Linked DNA regions of Filimonas lacunae. Each later gene encodes a partner of the first gene's protein in a complex. Links are inferred from orthologs where the notes say so. Each region holds a gene or a part of one and is shown on either strand. Other genes may lie near its edges.

What was found. Proteins that work in one complex are often made in the same cells at the same time.
Region 2: the proteins of metK (region 1) and groL are in contact, whole or in part, in a cryo-EM structure (PDB 8P4O), measured with the Escherichia coli proteins. The link is inferred for Filimonas lacunae from one-to-one orthologs.

Annotation. Positions count from the first base shown.
Region 1 is NZ_AP017422.1:1,470,949-1,479,073, forward strand. The notes cover bases 1,431-4,407. They hold metK (methionine adenosyltransferase), read left to right. Parts: upstream 1,431-2,280; coding sequence 2,281-3,534; downstream 3,535-4,407. Other genes in these bases: FLA_RS06000 (glycogen/starch synthase), read left to right, coding at 1,431-2,241; FLA_RS06010 (nucleoside deaminase), read left to right, coding at 3,630-4,103; FLA_RS06015 (hypothetical protein), read right to left, coding at 4,108-4,407. Also shown: FLA_RS05985 (lysylphosphatidylglycerol synthase transmembrane domain-containing protein), read right to left, coding at 1-65; panD (aspartate 1-decarboxylase), read right to left, coding at 130-474; panC (pantoate--beta-alanine ligase), read right to left, coding at 488-1,345; more of FLA_RS06000, read left to right, coding at 1,423-1,430; more of FLA_RS06015, read right to left, coding at 4,408-4,485; FLA_RS06020 (RNA polymerase sigma factor), read right to left, coding at 4,482-5,144; FLA_RS06025 (C40 family peptidase), read left to right, coding at 5,217-5,972; FLA_RS06030 (DUF6055 domain-containing protein), read right to left, coding at 6,028-8,125. UniProt on the Escherichia coli protein: Catalyzes the formation of S-adenosylmethionine (AdoMet) from methionine and ATP.
Region 2 is NZ_AP017422.1:4,498,568-4,506,555, forward strand. Bases 2,299-5,138 are described here. They hold groL (chaperonin GroEL), read left to right. Parts: upstream 2,299-2,821; coding sequence 2,822-4,456; downstream 4,457-5,138. Other genes in these bases: FLA_RS17825 (co-chaperone GroES), read left to right, coding at 2,476-2,760; FLA_RS17835 (hypothetical protein), read right to left, coding at 4,683-5,138. Outside these bases: preprotein translocase subunit YajC, read right to left, coding at 1-311; FLA_RS17815 (DUF1573 domain-containing protein), read right to left, coding at 381-821; transcription antitermination factor NusB, read right to left, coding at 842-1,768; more of FLA_RS17835, read right to left, coding at 5,139-5,606; FLA_RS17840 (hypothetical protein), read left to right, coding at 5,687-6,034; FLA_RS17845 (FKBP-type peptidyl-prolyl cis-trans isomerase), read left to right, coding at 6,063-6,533; protein translocase subunit SecDF, read left to right, coding at 6,590-7,988.

The DNA of each region.
Region 1 (8,125 bases):
ACAAAAAACAGGGCAATACCAAAGCCTACTAAGTATTTAATTATATAAAGGGTTATCCGTTTCATTACTGTAAGCGTGGTGTTTACAGCAATTTACCTAAGATAGTTTATATAAAATCTGAATATTTTACTATAGTTTGTTTCCGTCTTTTGGAAACACAATTGCGGGTTTCCAGGTTTTGGCGGCTTCAAAGTCCATAGTGGCGTAAGAGATGATGATGATGATATCACCGACTGCGCCTTTACGTGCTGCCGGGCCGTTTAAACAACAGGTTCCACTGCCTCTTTTACCTTTGATAAGATAGGTTTCAATGCGTTCGCCATTGTTGACGTTCACCACCTGAATCTTTTCATTCTCAATCATATTGGCGGCTTCCATCAGTTCTTCATCTAATGTTAAACTACCTACATAATTCAAATTGGCCTCTGTAAGAACAGCCCTGTGCACTTTGGATTTTAATACTTCTATTTGCATCGCGGGCGCAAAGTTATGACGAAAAACTAAATAACAAATTATCAATCAGGCGCACGTTGTCAATAAATGCTGCCACCAGCACCACCAGTTGCTGATCTTTTACTGGTTTTGTAACAGGTTCCAGGGTAACAGCATCTGCAATACTGATATAATCTACCTTGTCAAAGCCATTTTTCAGCAAAAAGCTGGTGGCTTCTTCTTCTAAAGTGATAATATCTTTTTTTGTTATGTGTTGGCTGATTTCTGTTAAACTTTTGTAGATGGCGGTGGCTTTTTGCCTGGCTTCGGGCGAAAGGCGCACATTACGGCTGCTCATGGCCAATCCATCGGTTTCGCGCAGGGTAGCACCAAGTTTTAGTTGGGTAGGCAGGCCGGTTATTTCCAGCAGCTTACTAATTACCATGCACTGCTGGTAATCTTTCTGACCCATAACAATGGCATCAGGCTGTACAATGTTCAACAAATGGTGCACTACCTGACAAACTCCCTGAAAATGTCCGGGACGAAAAGCGCCTTCCAGCAGGGTTTCTATCCGGCCCAGGGGGTAAGGGGTGGCTAACTGCTGCCCGTTGGGATACATTTCATCCACGGTGGGCATGAATAGTATATCCAGCCCTGCCTGTTCGGACAGTTGAATGTCCTGTGCAGTGGTAATGGGGTACTTTTCAAAATCTTTTGGATCGTTGAACTGGGTGGGATTCACAAATATGCTACAAACTGTAATATCGTTTTCCCGTTTGCTTTGTGCTATTAATGAGAGGTGTCCCTGGTGTAAAGCGCCCATAGTAGGCACAAAACCAATGCTTTTGTTCTCGTTTCTGGCCGCTGCAAGTGCTTGCTGCAACTGGCTAATTTGTTTAAAAAGGATCATTTGACTGCTATTTCCACTGTTTTTAGTACCTTTGCCCCCTAATTTTTAAAGGGTTTAAGCCTAAATTCTGCCTAAGAATGTCAACAAAGAAAAGAATTTTATTCATAGCCACGGAAATGTCTCCTTACCTGGAGCTGACTGAATTTGCTGAAATAGTGAACAAACTGGCTATAAAAAGCAACGACAGCGGGTTAGAAGTAAGATGTATTATGCCTCGTTTTGGAGTAATTAACGAGAGAAGGCATCGTTTACATGAAGTAGTTCGTCTTTCGGGTATCAACGTGTCGGTAGACAATGATGATTATCCCTTACAGATCAAAGTTGCCTCATTACCCAATGCCCGTTTACAGGTTTATTTCCTGGACAATGAGGATTTTTTCAAGCGCAAGCAAATTTTTACAGAAGACAACGAAGAGTGGTTTGAAGACAATGGTTTACGTACCATTTTCTTTTGCAAGGGTGCGTTAGAAACAGTGAAAAAATTTGGCTGGCCTCCGGACGTGATCCATTGCAGTGGCTGGATGACAGGTCTGATTCCTATGTATTTGAAAACTGCTTATAAAAAAGAACCTGTTTTTTCGCAAAGCAAGGTGATTTATACTATCGGGTCTAACACGTTCACCGATTCGCTGGGTGAAGATTTTGCTGAAAAAGCAAACATCCATGCCAACATAAAGGACAAAGACCTGGAAGCTTATAAGGAAGCTAACAATACCGCATTATTCAGAGGTGGTGCTTTACATGCTGATGCTGTTACTTTTGGTTCGGACAATGTAGAGCAATCTCTGCTGGACGAATTCAGCAAAGTAAAGGGCAAGAAAATCATACCTTTTAAAGGCTGGGACAGCGATTTTGCTGAGTACCAGGAATTATACAATGATCTTGCGGGTAAGTAATTTACCTACTATATTTGCCGACCATTAAATTCAAAGAAGATGCCTTATCTTTTTACATCCGAAAGTGTGTCTGAAGGACATCCGGATAAAATTGCCGATCAGATATCAGACGCCCTGATTGATAACTTCATGGCTTTTGATCCTACCAGTAAAGTAGCGTGTGAAACATTAGTAACTACCGGACAGGTTGTACTGGCAGGTGAAGTGAAGTCTAAAGCTTACCTGGATGTACAGGATATTGCCCGTGGTGTAATTCGCAAAATAGGTTATACCAAAAGCGAATATATGTTTGAGGCTAACAGCTGTGGTATTCTTTCTGCTATTCACGAACAGTCTGGCGATATTAACCAGGGTGTAGATAAGAAGAAGAAAGAAGAGCAGGGTGCTGGCGACCAGGGTATGATGTTTGGTTATGCTACCAACGAAACAGCTGACTACATGCCACTGGCATTAGACCTGGCTCACAAATTATTATTAGAACTGGCTGCATTACGCAGAGAGAATAAAGAAATCAAATACCTGCGTCCTGATGCTAAAAGCCAGGTAACGCTGGAGTATGATGATAATAACAAGCCTATCCGCATTGATGCTATTGTAATTTCTACCCAACACGATGATTTTGCAGAAGATGCAAAAATGCTGGCTAAAATTAAAAAAGACATCATCGGTATTCTTATTCCACGTGTGAAAGCGCGTTATAAGAAATACGCTCACCTGTTTAACGACAAAATCAAATTCCATATTAACCCTACCGGCAAGTTTGTAATTGGTGGCCCACACGGCGACACTGGTTTAACTGGTCGTAAAATTATTGTGGATACTTACGGTGGTAAAGGTGCACACGGTGGTGGTGCTTTCAGCGGTAAAGACCCGAGCAAGGTTGACCGTTCTGCCGCATACGCTACCCGCCACATTGCTAAAAACCTGGTAGCTGCCGGTGTTTGTGATGAGGTGCTGGTACAGGTTTCTTACGCTATTGGTGTAGCTAAACCCACCAGTATTTATGTAAATACTTACGGTACTGCCAAAGTGAAGAAAACCGATGGTCAGATTGCGAAATTAGTAGAAGGCATTTTTGATATGCGTCCTTACTTTATCGAGCAACGCCTGAAACTGCGTAACCCTATTTACAGCGAAACTGCTGCTTACGGTCACATGGGTCGTAAGAATGAAGTAGTGGAGAAAGAGTTTAAAGGACCAGATGGCAAGGTTATCAAGAAGAAAGTAGAACTGTTTACCTGGGAAAAACTGGACTTTGTTCCGCAGGTGAAAAAGGCTTTCGGTATTAAATAATACTTGAAGTATTGCTGGTAACCCTACCAGTGATTAAAATATAAAGGGCATCAGGAATGTAAATTTTCCTGATGCCCTTTTTTTATCTTTATATCATGACAAGAGAAGAACAGTTTATGCTGGAAGCCATTGCGCTGAGCAGACAGGGAATGTTGAATGGGGAGGGTGGTCCGTTTGGTTGTGTGATTGTAAAAGGCGATACGATTGTTGGGCGGGGATGGAACCAGGTAACCTCTACTAATGATCCTACGGCACATGCCGAAGTGGTGGCTATACGGGATGCGTGTAAAAATCTGGGGGTGTTTCAGCTGGATGGTTGTGAGATATATACTTCGTGCGAGCCTTGTCCTATGTGTTTGGGGGCTATTTACTGGGCCCGTCCGGCTAAGTTGTATTTTGCCAATACGCGTTATGATGCTGCTACGGCAGGCTTTGATGATGCCTTTATATATGAAGAGCTGCCTTTACCTGTAGAGTCGCGAAAAATTGCTACCAGTTGCCTTTGCCGCGATCATGCTTTTTCTGTGTTTGAGGAATGGATGATCAAAGCCGATAAAAAGGAATACTAATCCATTACCGGCCTTTTAGCGTAAAATGGTGGTGATACAGGTGTAAAACGGTATAGCCTAATACACATAACAGCAGGATGATGACTGCCGCCACCAGAATCCAGGGAAGGTCTTTTATTTTCCTTTTCTCTTTTCTTTGCTTGCGTGTATCCAGCTGATTTTGCAGGCCTTTATTTAAGTGCTTTACCTGTGCTTTCAGTTGTTTTTTTGAGGGGAAGCTGGCAAGGCCTTCCATAGCGTCATTGAGGAATGCAGAATCCGCCATCTTCTTTTCAACGTTGTGCTGTTGGGCAGCATCTAACTGTCCTTCCAGGTACTTCAATAGTTCCTCGTCGTTCAGGTCGTCCTGCTCATCTGCTAATATATCTTCAAAGTTCCTCATGATTTCTTTTTCAATTTCTGTTCTACCAATAACCTGAGATTGCGTTTGCCATTCTGTATAAAGCTTTTTACCTGCAACAGGCTAAACCCTGTTTTTTCGCTTACCTCGTTATAGGAGTTCTTTTGCAGATAAAATAAAGTTACACAGGTTTTTTGTTCTTCGTTGAGTTCGTTCATGGATGCTTCTACCAGGTTCAGTACTTCCTCTTTTTCGGCCAGCTCGGTAAGCGCATTTTCAGGAGCGCTCAGGGGCATGGTTTCCGTTATCTCTTTGGTTGCCTTGCCTGTTTTATCCCGCAGCTTCATTAAGCAGTGGTTTTTGGCAATCATATACAACCAGCTTTTAATATAGGTTACCTGGTATTTCTGCAGTTCGGTAATAGCTTTTAAAAATATCTGCTGTACACTGTCGCGGGCTTCTTCTTCGTTTTTCAGATACTTCATGCACACACCCAGCAGCAGCATGGTATACCGTTGTAACAAAATACCCAGCCATTGGTTATTTCTGGTGGAGTAGAAACGCTCTAGTAGTTCCTGATCACTGATATGGTCTGTGTTCTCTCTGTTCATCTGGTGGTTGGGTTCGTCTGTACTGAACCGGGTAGGGTAAGTGATCGAAAGCGGGCCCCTGCCTGGCTCAACGGCAAATATAGCTGCCATATGGCAAACATTTTACTTATATAAGATGCGGCTGCTTTATTATTCCATAACTTCCCGGTAAAATTTTGGCAAATGAGCTTTGTAGCCTGTATTGTTGCGGCCGCCCCCTTACGCGCAGAGGCAAGTCATAGAAGTGAAATGGTGAGCCAGTTGTTGTTTGGCGAGTTTGCCCGTGTGGTAGAAACTACCAAAGATTTTGTGAAGCTGGTTACCTTATATGACAACTATGAAGGCTGGTGCCAGGCCAGTCAGCTTACCGGGGTAACCGAAGCGGCTACTTTGTTGCCGGTGGCTGGTTATAGCAGCAGGGAGTATGCAGCTGTTATCAATAATACCGCAGTGCCTTTTTCCATCGCTACTCCTGTGTATGCTACAGAAACGGTTTATCAATGGGATCATTATACGATTACTTATGTGCCCGGCTTTTTGCCGGTGCAGGCTTTTTCAGAACAGGCGGTAAAGCAACTGGCTTTGCCTTACCTGAACGTGCCTTATTTATGGGGCGGCAGAAGTTCGTTTGGTATTGATTGCAGTGGTTTTACCCAGCAGGTGATGAAGATGATGGGCGTGCGGTTGCTGCGTGATGCTTCGCAACAGGCTACACAGGGCGAAGTAGTGGACTTTTTACAGGAAGCACAGTGTGGCAATCTGGCTTATTTTGATAATGAAGAGGGGCGCATTACGCATGTGGGTATTATGCTGAACAATGCAGAGATCATCCATGCTTCGGGCCGTGTGCGTATTGATAAGATCGATAACCAGGGGATTGTGAATTCGGATACGGGAGTGAGAACGCATAAGTTAAGAGTGATTAAAAGAATGAAATAATATAAAAAAGCCTTACTGATGTAGTAAGGCTTTTTTGCATTATAGAAATGTGCGGCTATTGCACCAATACCAGTTTTTGACTTACTGCTTTGCTGCGGCCTATTGCTTTTACTATATACATGCTGCTATTGCCAGCCAGCCGGTTGGCAACCAGGGTATACTGGCGCCTGGCGCCTAATATGTTCCTGAATACTTCCTTGCCCTGCATATCATATATGGCCAGGGTTACGTTTTCTTTTTCGGTAAAGCCATTGAGCTGAATGGTGCAGGTAGCACGTGCCGGGTTGGGATAGATGGCTATGGCCTGTGTGGCTTTGACAGTGTTGTTATCTGTAACTACTGGTGTTGCCATTGTAGTGGCTGCGGATAGTGATGTTACAGGGATGCCTAATACACGCCATTCGAGTATGCCGGTAGATTGTGTGGTGTTGAGCATACTTACCCGCAGGCGGCTGGTTTGCACCGGTGTGATGGTAAGTACGTTGTTGGCATCTTTTACGCGTGGCACACTGCCTAGTGTAACCCAGGCAGCGGTGGTACTGTTCCAGTACTGAATGCTGGCAGTAGTGGGTGTTAATACGCCGCCGGCATCATCAAACCAATATACTTCTGTAGAAGAGATCTGGTAAGGTTGTGTCCAGTCGTATTGTACCCATTGTGTAGAATTGGGATTGTTCCAGTTACCGTATGCGCCATGCGTTTTATCATTAGAATTGGCAGGTGTATAGCCATCGTTTACAGCGCTTAAGGTTTCCCACGACGACACATAAGAGGTGGTTGCATTGGCTAGTGGCGCTATGTTGCTGGTGGTAGTGCCGCCTGTGCTACAGCCTATAGCTGTCCAGCTCATCTGGGCATCGGTAAAATTGCTGTAAGTGGTATTGATATCTGTGTTGGAGGCATCGGATGCGCCTTTGCCATCACATTCTGCACGACCGTTATTGGTGTGCGGTGTTTGCAGGTAATAGCCTGCTGTTGAGCAATTGCCTATTTCCACATCACCACCCAGTACCACGCCGGTGCCACCATATGTAGTGCCCCATGCCCAGGCGTTATCGCGGCAGATGGTATTGCCCGATATGGTGCAGTTGGTAAGTACGGCGCCATCTGTTATCTGGGCCGAACCGGAGTAGGTGCCGCCATACACATTACAATCGCCACTGAACACTACGGTGCTGGATGCGGTTACGCTTTCCAGGCGCGCAGTGCCTTCTACACGAACAGTGCCGGAGAGGTTGGAAGAACCTACTACTATGGCTTTGGGGCCTACATATACCGTAGATGCTACAGTTGCGCTATTGGCTACCCAGCCGCCGCCATTGGTATGTGTATGACCTGCGTACAAGGCTTTTACGTCGGCGCGGAAGGTGCTTTGGTATCCTTCGGGTAATGCATTTTCAATGCGCAGTTCGTAAGGATATCTGTATTGCCTGGGCCAGCCTGGTTCCCATACATAATCATGTTTAGCGGTGGGGGCGCCCATTACCACCAGGTATAATTTAGAGGTGGATGCGGTGAGTGTATAGGTGGCTTCACTATCGCTGGAGCTTTGGGTGGCGCCATATACACTGGTAGTGCCATTGGCTAATACTTCTACAAAACCCCATCGCCAGCCAGCCTGCCCATTTACTTCGGTATGGCCTTTGAATTTAACGTGCACGGTATTGGATGCACAGTTGGGGTAGAGTGGAATGATATTGATACCCTGATCTTGCGGAGCCATGTTTTTAGGAACGATATAGCGGTTGGTGGTGGCGCTTATCTGGGTAAGGATAGTGTATTGCCGCCATAGCCAATGGTTTTCGGCGGCGCTGGTTTTATAAATGTTCAGCTGGTCGCGCATATCCGCTCCGAAACTTTGAGCGGGATAATCGCAGTTTACTTCCCGTTTTGCATAGTCGTACATGGCGTCGTTTAACTGGGCTTGTGTCCAGCCGCTTATTCTGCGCCAGGTTTCGGTAGGCACTTCGTTGGCTACAGACTCTCTCCATAAACGGTTAACGGTGTTGATACCGCCATAGTTTTGCTGTATGTTCATGAGCCATTTAAAGGTGCTGTAGTGATGGCGGGTAGAACCGATATAATACTGGCGTGTCATTAACCAGCGTGGCAGATCATCGCTGGCAACAGTGGGATATTGCAGGCAGCGCATG
Region 2 (7,988 bases), 3.0 Mb from region 1 along the record:
GCAGCAGTCCACTCCATGCTTAAAGCTTGTTTTTCAATTTTGATGTAGCTACCAGGGCTTACTTCCAGCTCCAGGGTAGTGCCATCTTCGTTAATTTTATTGATTTTACCGTGTATACCGGCAATGGTAACCACTTTGTCACCCTTTTGCAGGTTGTCGATATATTTCTTTTGATCTTTTGCTTTTTTAGCCTGAGGGCGAATCATGAAGAAATAGAACACCAGGATAATAGCACCCATCATAAAAAAAGAAAACATAGGACTTTGTCCTTGTGCTCCTCCGGCAGGTGCTGCTAAAAGTACTGAATACATGATTTGTAGTTGTATTAATGAGAAAATTCGTGCAAATCTATTGCTTTAGCACAATAGCACGCTTAATTTTTACTTTTCTTTAATTTCTCCGGTGAAAATCAGCTCAAACTGCTGTCTTTCATGCGTGTTGGCAGTAACTATCATATACTTTCTAAAAGTGCCCACATGTGCCCGTTTGGTATCAAATGCCGCAGTTACTACCCCTTCGCCACCCGGTAATACAGGCTCTTTAGTATAACCTGCTGTGGTACAACCACATCCGGGCCTTACTTTAGCAATTACCAGCGGATGTTGCCCCACATTATTAAAATGAAAAGTGATCAGCGTGGTATCGCCCATGGTAAGATTCCCCACATTTACCACACTGTCTTTCCAGGCAATATCGGTGTAATGGGCTGTATCCAACTGGGTTTTACTTACCTCTTCTTTCACAGAAACCTTGTTGTTTCCATTACAGGCCCCCATAATACCTGCCAGCAAAATGGCACAACCGGCCACAATTATTTTCATATAGTTACACTATTTAAGACTTATTTCTTAAAGTCGGTCTTATGCATCTTTTCTGTAGCAACCAGTTCTTTATGAATACCATCCAGTATGCCATTTACAAACTGACCGCTTTGCGGGGTGCTGTATTCTTTGGCAATGTCAATGTATTCATTAATAGTAACCTTTGGCGGAATAGTATCAAAATACAGGAATTCGGCCACGCCCATTTGCATCAGAATCATATCCAGCTGTGCAATACGATCCGCATCCCAGTTCTTCAGCTTAGGTTTAATCAGATCTGATAAATGTTCTGTTTTCTCCATTGTGGTGTTCAGCAGATCGCGGGCAAACTGCCACTTTTCAGTGCCTGTCATATCATACAAATCGTATGCAGCAGGCTTTTGCAAATAAGCAGGCATTAACTGGTTCATCATCTCCGCATCGTCATCCCAGTTAGTAAAATGCTCTTCTACAAACGATAAAAAGTCTTCATCTGGTAGCATCAGGTCTGTAAAAATATAGCGCAGAATTTCTTTCTCCTGTTGCTTATCGTCACGATTTTCCACCTTAATGTACTCCTGGTAAATGTCAGTGTCTACCAGGCGCTGATAAATTTTCTTAATCCAATCCTGACTATCAATGCTTTTAGGCACAGTTACTTCTATCGCTTTCCTGTAAGAAGCACTTTCCAGTATCTTCCACAACTGCTCGTTACCGGCAATTTTGGTATTTACGTTCAAATCTTCTTTTGTGGTAATGTGTTTAGATGCTCTGTGTTTGGCATCAATTTCGGCGTACTGCGCCACCTGAGTAATAAAATGTAGCAGGTAAACAAATAATTCACGGGACTCTTCCAGCTTTTTTGACAAAGCCTGTACCGGGTTGTTTTTGGCTTTCACATCGTCCATGGCCTCTAATGCATAGATAACCTGCATTACTTTCACCCGTATATTTCTTCTGCTAATCATGAAAAAAGAACTTTAAAGGCTGCAAATATAATAGTTTATGCCCTTCCGGTAAAACAATTGGGCTTGCAAAGGGTTATTTAATTTACAACCATCCCCATGAAGCTGATAAACCGGAAATTCCTGGTGCTGTTGCTAGTGTAGTGCTTAGCAGGAGTGTGAACGTAAACAGTCAGTGGCAGCCAGCTTTAAGACATCTACCTTGTTTATTATTATTGCCAAAAACACTACAAAAATGCAGGTACAGACTAATGTGGATGAAGCAGATTTAGGCAATGCTCACAAAAGTGATAAAAAGCTAAAGCCTGGTATAACTGCAATTTTATTGTTTACATAAACAAAACAGTGCCCTGCTGATTTCAGCCAATACATTGAAATATGAAGCTGACGAATCCGTGGCCAAACAATACCAACAAAGTGGGCTCATAGATCCAACCGTCCAAACAAATTTTTCAGCAACAGTGAAAACCTGGTAGGTGTATCACTTATGAACATTACGGTATGAATAAGCATCAGTCAAACACCCTGTCGCTCTGACAGATTTGGCAGTAAGAAAGCAAAAAAAAACACTCAACCTGTCAGTATTGGTCAAAATTACCGGTGTACAACAGGTCAAAAATGTAATTTTGACCTGTTTGCAAGACCCTTTTAGGCTATGGCACAAAAATCGTTGACATGTGATTGACAAAAAATCAAAAACAGATATAATTATGGCTACCAAAAAACTCAATGTTACCCCTCTTCATGACAGGGTGATCGTAAAACCAGCTCCTGCCGAAGAAAAAACTGCGGGTGGTATCATCATTCCCGACACCGCTAAAGAAAAACCACAACGTGGTACTGTAGTAGCAGCCGGTACCGGTAAAAAAGATGAGCCTGTAACCGTTAAAGCGGGCGATACAGTTTTATATGGCAAGTACGCCGGAACTGAAATCACCATTGAAGGTCTTGAATACCTGATTATGCGTGAAAGCGATATCCTGGCTATCGTTTAATAGCCTGCGATTGATAGTGAAAATGCATTGTAAACTTTAGAATTTTTAATTCCCATACATCATGGCAAAACAAATCTACTTCGACATCGAAGCAAGAAATAAAATGAAGAAGGGTGTTGATACCCTGGCTAACGCGGTGAAAGTAACCTTAGGTCCTAAAGGCCGTAACGTGGTTATTGAGAAAAAATTTGGTGCACCTGCTGTTACTAAAGACGGTGTTACCGTTGCTAAAGAAATTGAACTGGAAGACGCTATCGAGAACATGGGCGCTCAAATGGTAAAAGAAGTAGCTTCTAAAACCGCTGATATAGCTGGTGATGGTACTACTACTGCAACCGTTCTGGCACAAGCTATTATCAGCGAAGGCCTGAAAATGGTAGCCGCCGGTGCAAACCCAATGGATTTGAAACGCGGTATCGATAAAGCTGTTCAGGCTATCGTAGCAAACCTGGCTACTCAGAAAAAAGATGTTGGTAACAACAACAAAATGATTGAGCAGGTAGCTACTATCTCTGCCAACAACGACAACACTATTGGCAAACTGATTGCCGAAGCAATGGGCAAAGTGGGTAAAGAAGGCGTTATCACTGTTGAAGAAGCAAAAGGTACCGATACTACCGTTGACGTAGTAGAAGGTATGCAATTCGACCGTGGCTATATCTCTCCTTATTTCGTTACCAACAGCGAGAAAATGGAAGTAGACCTGCAAAGCCCTTATATCCTGATCTACGATAAGAAGATCAGCGCTATGAAAGACATTCTGCACATTCTGGAGAAAGTAGCTCAAAGCGGCCGTCCTCTGGTTATCATCTCTGAAGACCTGGAAGGTGAAGCACTGGCTACCCTGGTAGTAAACAAATTACGTGGTACCCTGAAAGTAGCAGCTGTTAAAGCTCCTGGTTTCGGCGATCGTCGTAAAGAAATGTTACAGGATATCGCAGTGCTGACTGCCGGTACTGTAATCAGCGAAGAAACTGGTTTCAAACTGGAAGCTGCTGACATCACTTCTTTAGGTCAGGCTGCTTCTATCACTATCAACAAAGACAACACGATCATCGTTGGTGGTAAGGGTAAAAAAGCAGACATCACTGCACGCGTTAACCAGATTAAAGCGCAAATTGAAAACACTACTTCTGACTACGATAAAGAAAAATTACAAGAGCGCCTGGCTAAGTTAGGTGGTGGTGTAGCTGTTCTGTACGTAGGTGCTGCTACCGAAGTAGAAATGAAAGAGAAAAAAGACCGCGTAGACGACGCTTTACACGCTACAAGAGCGGCTGTTGAAGAAGGTATTGTTCCTGGTGGTGGTGTTGCTTACATCCGTGCTGTAGAATCACTGGATAAAGTAAAAGGCGCAAACGCTGACGAAACTACCGGTATCAGCATCGTTCGTCGCGCTGTAGAAGAGCCATTACGTCAAATCGTAGCCAACTGCGGTTTAGAAGGTTCTATCATTATACAAGGTATTCGTGAAGGGGAAGCTGATTATGGTTTCAACGCACGTACCGAAACATTCGAATACCTGTTCAAAGCAGGTGTAATCGATCCTACCAAAGTTAGCCGTGTAGCGCTGGAAAACGCTGCTTCTATCGCTGGTATGCTGTTAACTACTGAGTGTGTAGTGGCAGACAAACCAAAGCCTGAAGCTGCTCACAGCCACGCTCCAGCTCCTGGTATGGGCGGTATGGATTACTAGTAGTAAGCTGGCAACGGCCGGTTTGCATCGATCCTATAAAAACAAAAGCCTCTTGCGCAAGCAAGGGGCTTTTGTTTATCTTAATATCTTTGCCTTATTTATTAAAGCCAACAATGAGTTCCAGTTTTGCTGCTACTGTCATTGTACCTGACCGCCATATTTTCTGCCGGATCAAAAGAGGGACCTTTCTCCAATAAATATCATAGACGGAGCAGGTTATTTTAAACTACTCCCGTACTACAGTAACAGATTTACTCAAATACAACTGAATAGAATCTTTAGCCTTGGCAGAATCTGCTATGGCTATTTTTTTGCGTAGAAACAACCGGTAAGAAAAGGATCCATCTGCCTGTTTACTGCTGTCAAAAGAAGCAGGATCACCAAACGAACGTAATTGTGCAATACGGGTGCGTGCACGGTCGCCGCTGGTAGTGGTTTCAAAAATAAATTTATAACGGCTGCTGTCTTTAGAAACTATTGGAACAATGGCTGCAACAGCAACACTGTCAGGTTTGTTAGCAGTGCCTGTTGAATCTTTTGCAACAGCAGTGGTATCCGGCATAACCGGGGGCGGTGTTACAGGTGCTGCTGTTTGCGTATCCGCTGCTGTAGTTACCCCAGTGTCCGTGTTACTTTTGTGATTGAACATGGTATATACACCATACCCTACACCGGCAATCACCAGTAAAAAGATAATAAGCCCAATCCCCATAATACCATTACGCTTACCCATACGGGCTACCAGGCTAGTATTTTCGGGTAAAAAATGCTGTTCTACCTGTACGTTATTATTAGCAAGCTCAGCCCCTCCTGTATTGCGGGTGAAAACATAATCACCATATTTATTCAGGGAAACAACACCTACATCATTAATGATATAAGGCTTACCAATGTTTACAAACTGGCGAACCTGCTCCAGGTAAGATTCCAGGTCAGAAGCTACCAGCACACGCCCTTTCCCCGATTTTTCTGCAATTAAATCCAATAACACCCCACTGGTTTCTGCTTTTTTGTCTGCTACAAATTTCACGTCACCGGATGTTTCGCCTTCTTTAGGCTCAGTGATAATGGTAAAAGTGCCCATTTTCCCCAGTGTCAGTTGCTTATGCTGCAGTAGAAAGTCATGGATAATGTTGTCGTATTTATTCAAGGTAAACAGGTTTAGAGAGCAAAGTACTTAAATCTCAACACTTCACAAAGCAAGCCTGATTAATCTGCTATCTTTGCGCCATGCTAAGCAAACGCGAGGAGAAATTTATCGAATGGTGGGAGCAAAACCGCGAAAAAGAGCGGAAAACCATGCGTCAACTATATATTGGCCTTCCTGTAGGACTGGGGTTTGGCATAGCCATCCTTGCATTGCTAGGCTCTGGTTGGTTTGAAAGAGCCACAATGGTAGCTAATAGCCAGGTGAATCCCAATGTACTTACTATTGCCGTTGCAGCCATCGGTGTTTTTATTGCCATTTTTTACAAGAAATACAAGTGGGATATGTATGAACAGCAGTATCGCGAGCTGATGGCAAAAAAACACGCAGCAGAAAAAGCAGCACAAAGGCCGCAGGAACAGTCCCTATAAAAAACTTTTTTTTCCAACCAAAACTATCATGAAGAAACTAAGCATCGGCATTATAACCTGTACTATTCTCTTTTGTGCGTGGTCCTGTTTAAAAAGTAAAGACAACTCCTGTCAGTCTATGGCCCCGGAAACCGAGCTGCCGCAAATGAAAGCTTTTTGCACCGCTAACAACATCGAATACACCCAGTTAAGTAACGGCCTGCTGTACCAGGTTGTAGACAGCGGATCCGGAACCGCTCCTGCAAATCAGTCAGTTATATATGTAATTTACAAAGGCACCCTGCTCAATGGAACCGTGTTTGACCAAACAAACACAGCTGTAAAAATGAATCTCTCCAATTTGATAGAAGGCTGGAAAGTTGGTTTGCCCCTTATAAAAAGGGGTGGCCATATCAAATTAATTATTCCATCCTACCTGGGTTATGGTTGCGCCGAATTAACCGGAATACCGGCAAATTCAGCACTGTATTTTGATATAAAGCTCACAGATGTGCAATAACATTGAATTCCCCTATCTTTGCCGCCATTAAAATTTAGAAGAAAACCCTTATAAGTATGCAACTGAAAGGTTTGGTGCGTTTCTTTACGATTGCGCTGATTTTGATTTGTCTTTACCAACTGTCTTTTACATGGATTGTAAGAAGCCATGAAAGCAGCATGGAAGAAAAAGCGGAAAAGTGGCTGAACAAAGCCTATCCGAAGCCAGAAGCGAAATATCCTTCTGACTCTGCCATGCGCACTGCTTATGCCGATTCATTAAAAGAGTTGGAAAAAAACTATCTGCAGCGTTTACTCGACAGCACAAAAGACACCAAGATTGGTCCTTTTAGCCTTACCACCTATCGTGGTGCTAAAGACAAGGAACTGATGATGGGTCTTGATTTGCAGGGAGGTATGAGTGTTACTATGGAAGTGGGACTGGATGGATTAATCCACTCACTGGCTAATAACACCAAAGATCCTGCATTTAACAAGGCGTTAAGTGCTGCCGTAGCTACAAAAGCAAACAGTGGACAGGATTTAATCACCCTGTTTAGTCAAGAATTTCAGAAAGCGGCTCCAGGCGTTAAGCTGGCTCCTTTCTTTTCAGCACGTAGCAACAATAAGATTAAATACGATGCAACAGATGCCACTGTAATCAGCTACCTGCGTACAGAAGCCATTACTGCATTCAATAACACTTATCGTATTTTACGCACCAGGATTGACCGTTTTGGTGTAGCTTCTCCTACCATTAACCCCGATCCCAACAAAGGTATCATTACCATTGAACTGGCCGGCATTAACGATGCAGAGCGTGTACGTCACTACCTGCAATCTACTGCCAACCTGCAGTTCTTTGAAATGTACAACATTGCCGAAATCGGTGAAGGTGTAATGACTGCAGAAAAAGCGTTATCTGAATACCTGAAAGGCAGCAAAACCGTAGATTCTGCTGTTTCAGTAAAAGACAGTACCGCTACTACAGCCACTGCTAAAGGAGATACCACTTCTACAGGTACTCTTTCTTCTATCGACAATAAAGCAACTGCTGCTAACGATACCTCTAAAGTAAAACCAGAAGATGCGCCTTTAACCAGCATCATCGGTTTTGCACAAGGTCAGCGTAACCAGCAAACCGGTGCTGTACAATATCCTTCTTACATTGGTTATGTAATGCTGAAAGATACTGCCACTGTTGGCCAGTACCTGCGCATGGATATTGTGAAAAACAAATTCCCTTCTAACCTGGTATTCATGTACGGTAAAGTGGAAAACGATGATCCTAAGTTCAGGAACATCATTCCCCTGTATGCTGTAAAAACACTGGATAACGGTGGTGCCAAACTGGAAGGCGAAAACGTAAGTGATGCCCGTCAGGATTACGACGACAAATCACGCGTAGCTATCAAAATGAGCATGGATCCTATCGGCACCAAAATCTGGGCTGATATGACCTCTAAAAACATAGGCA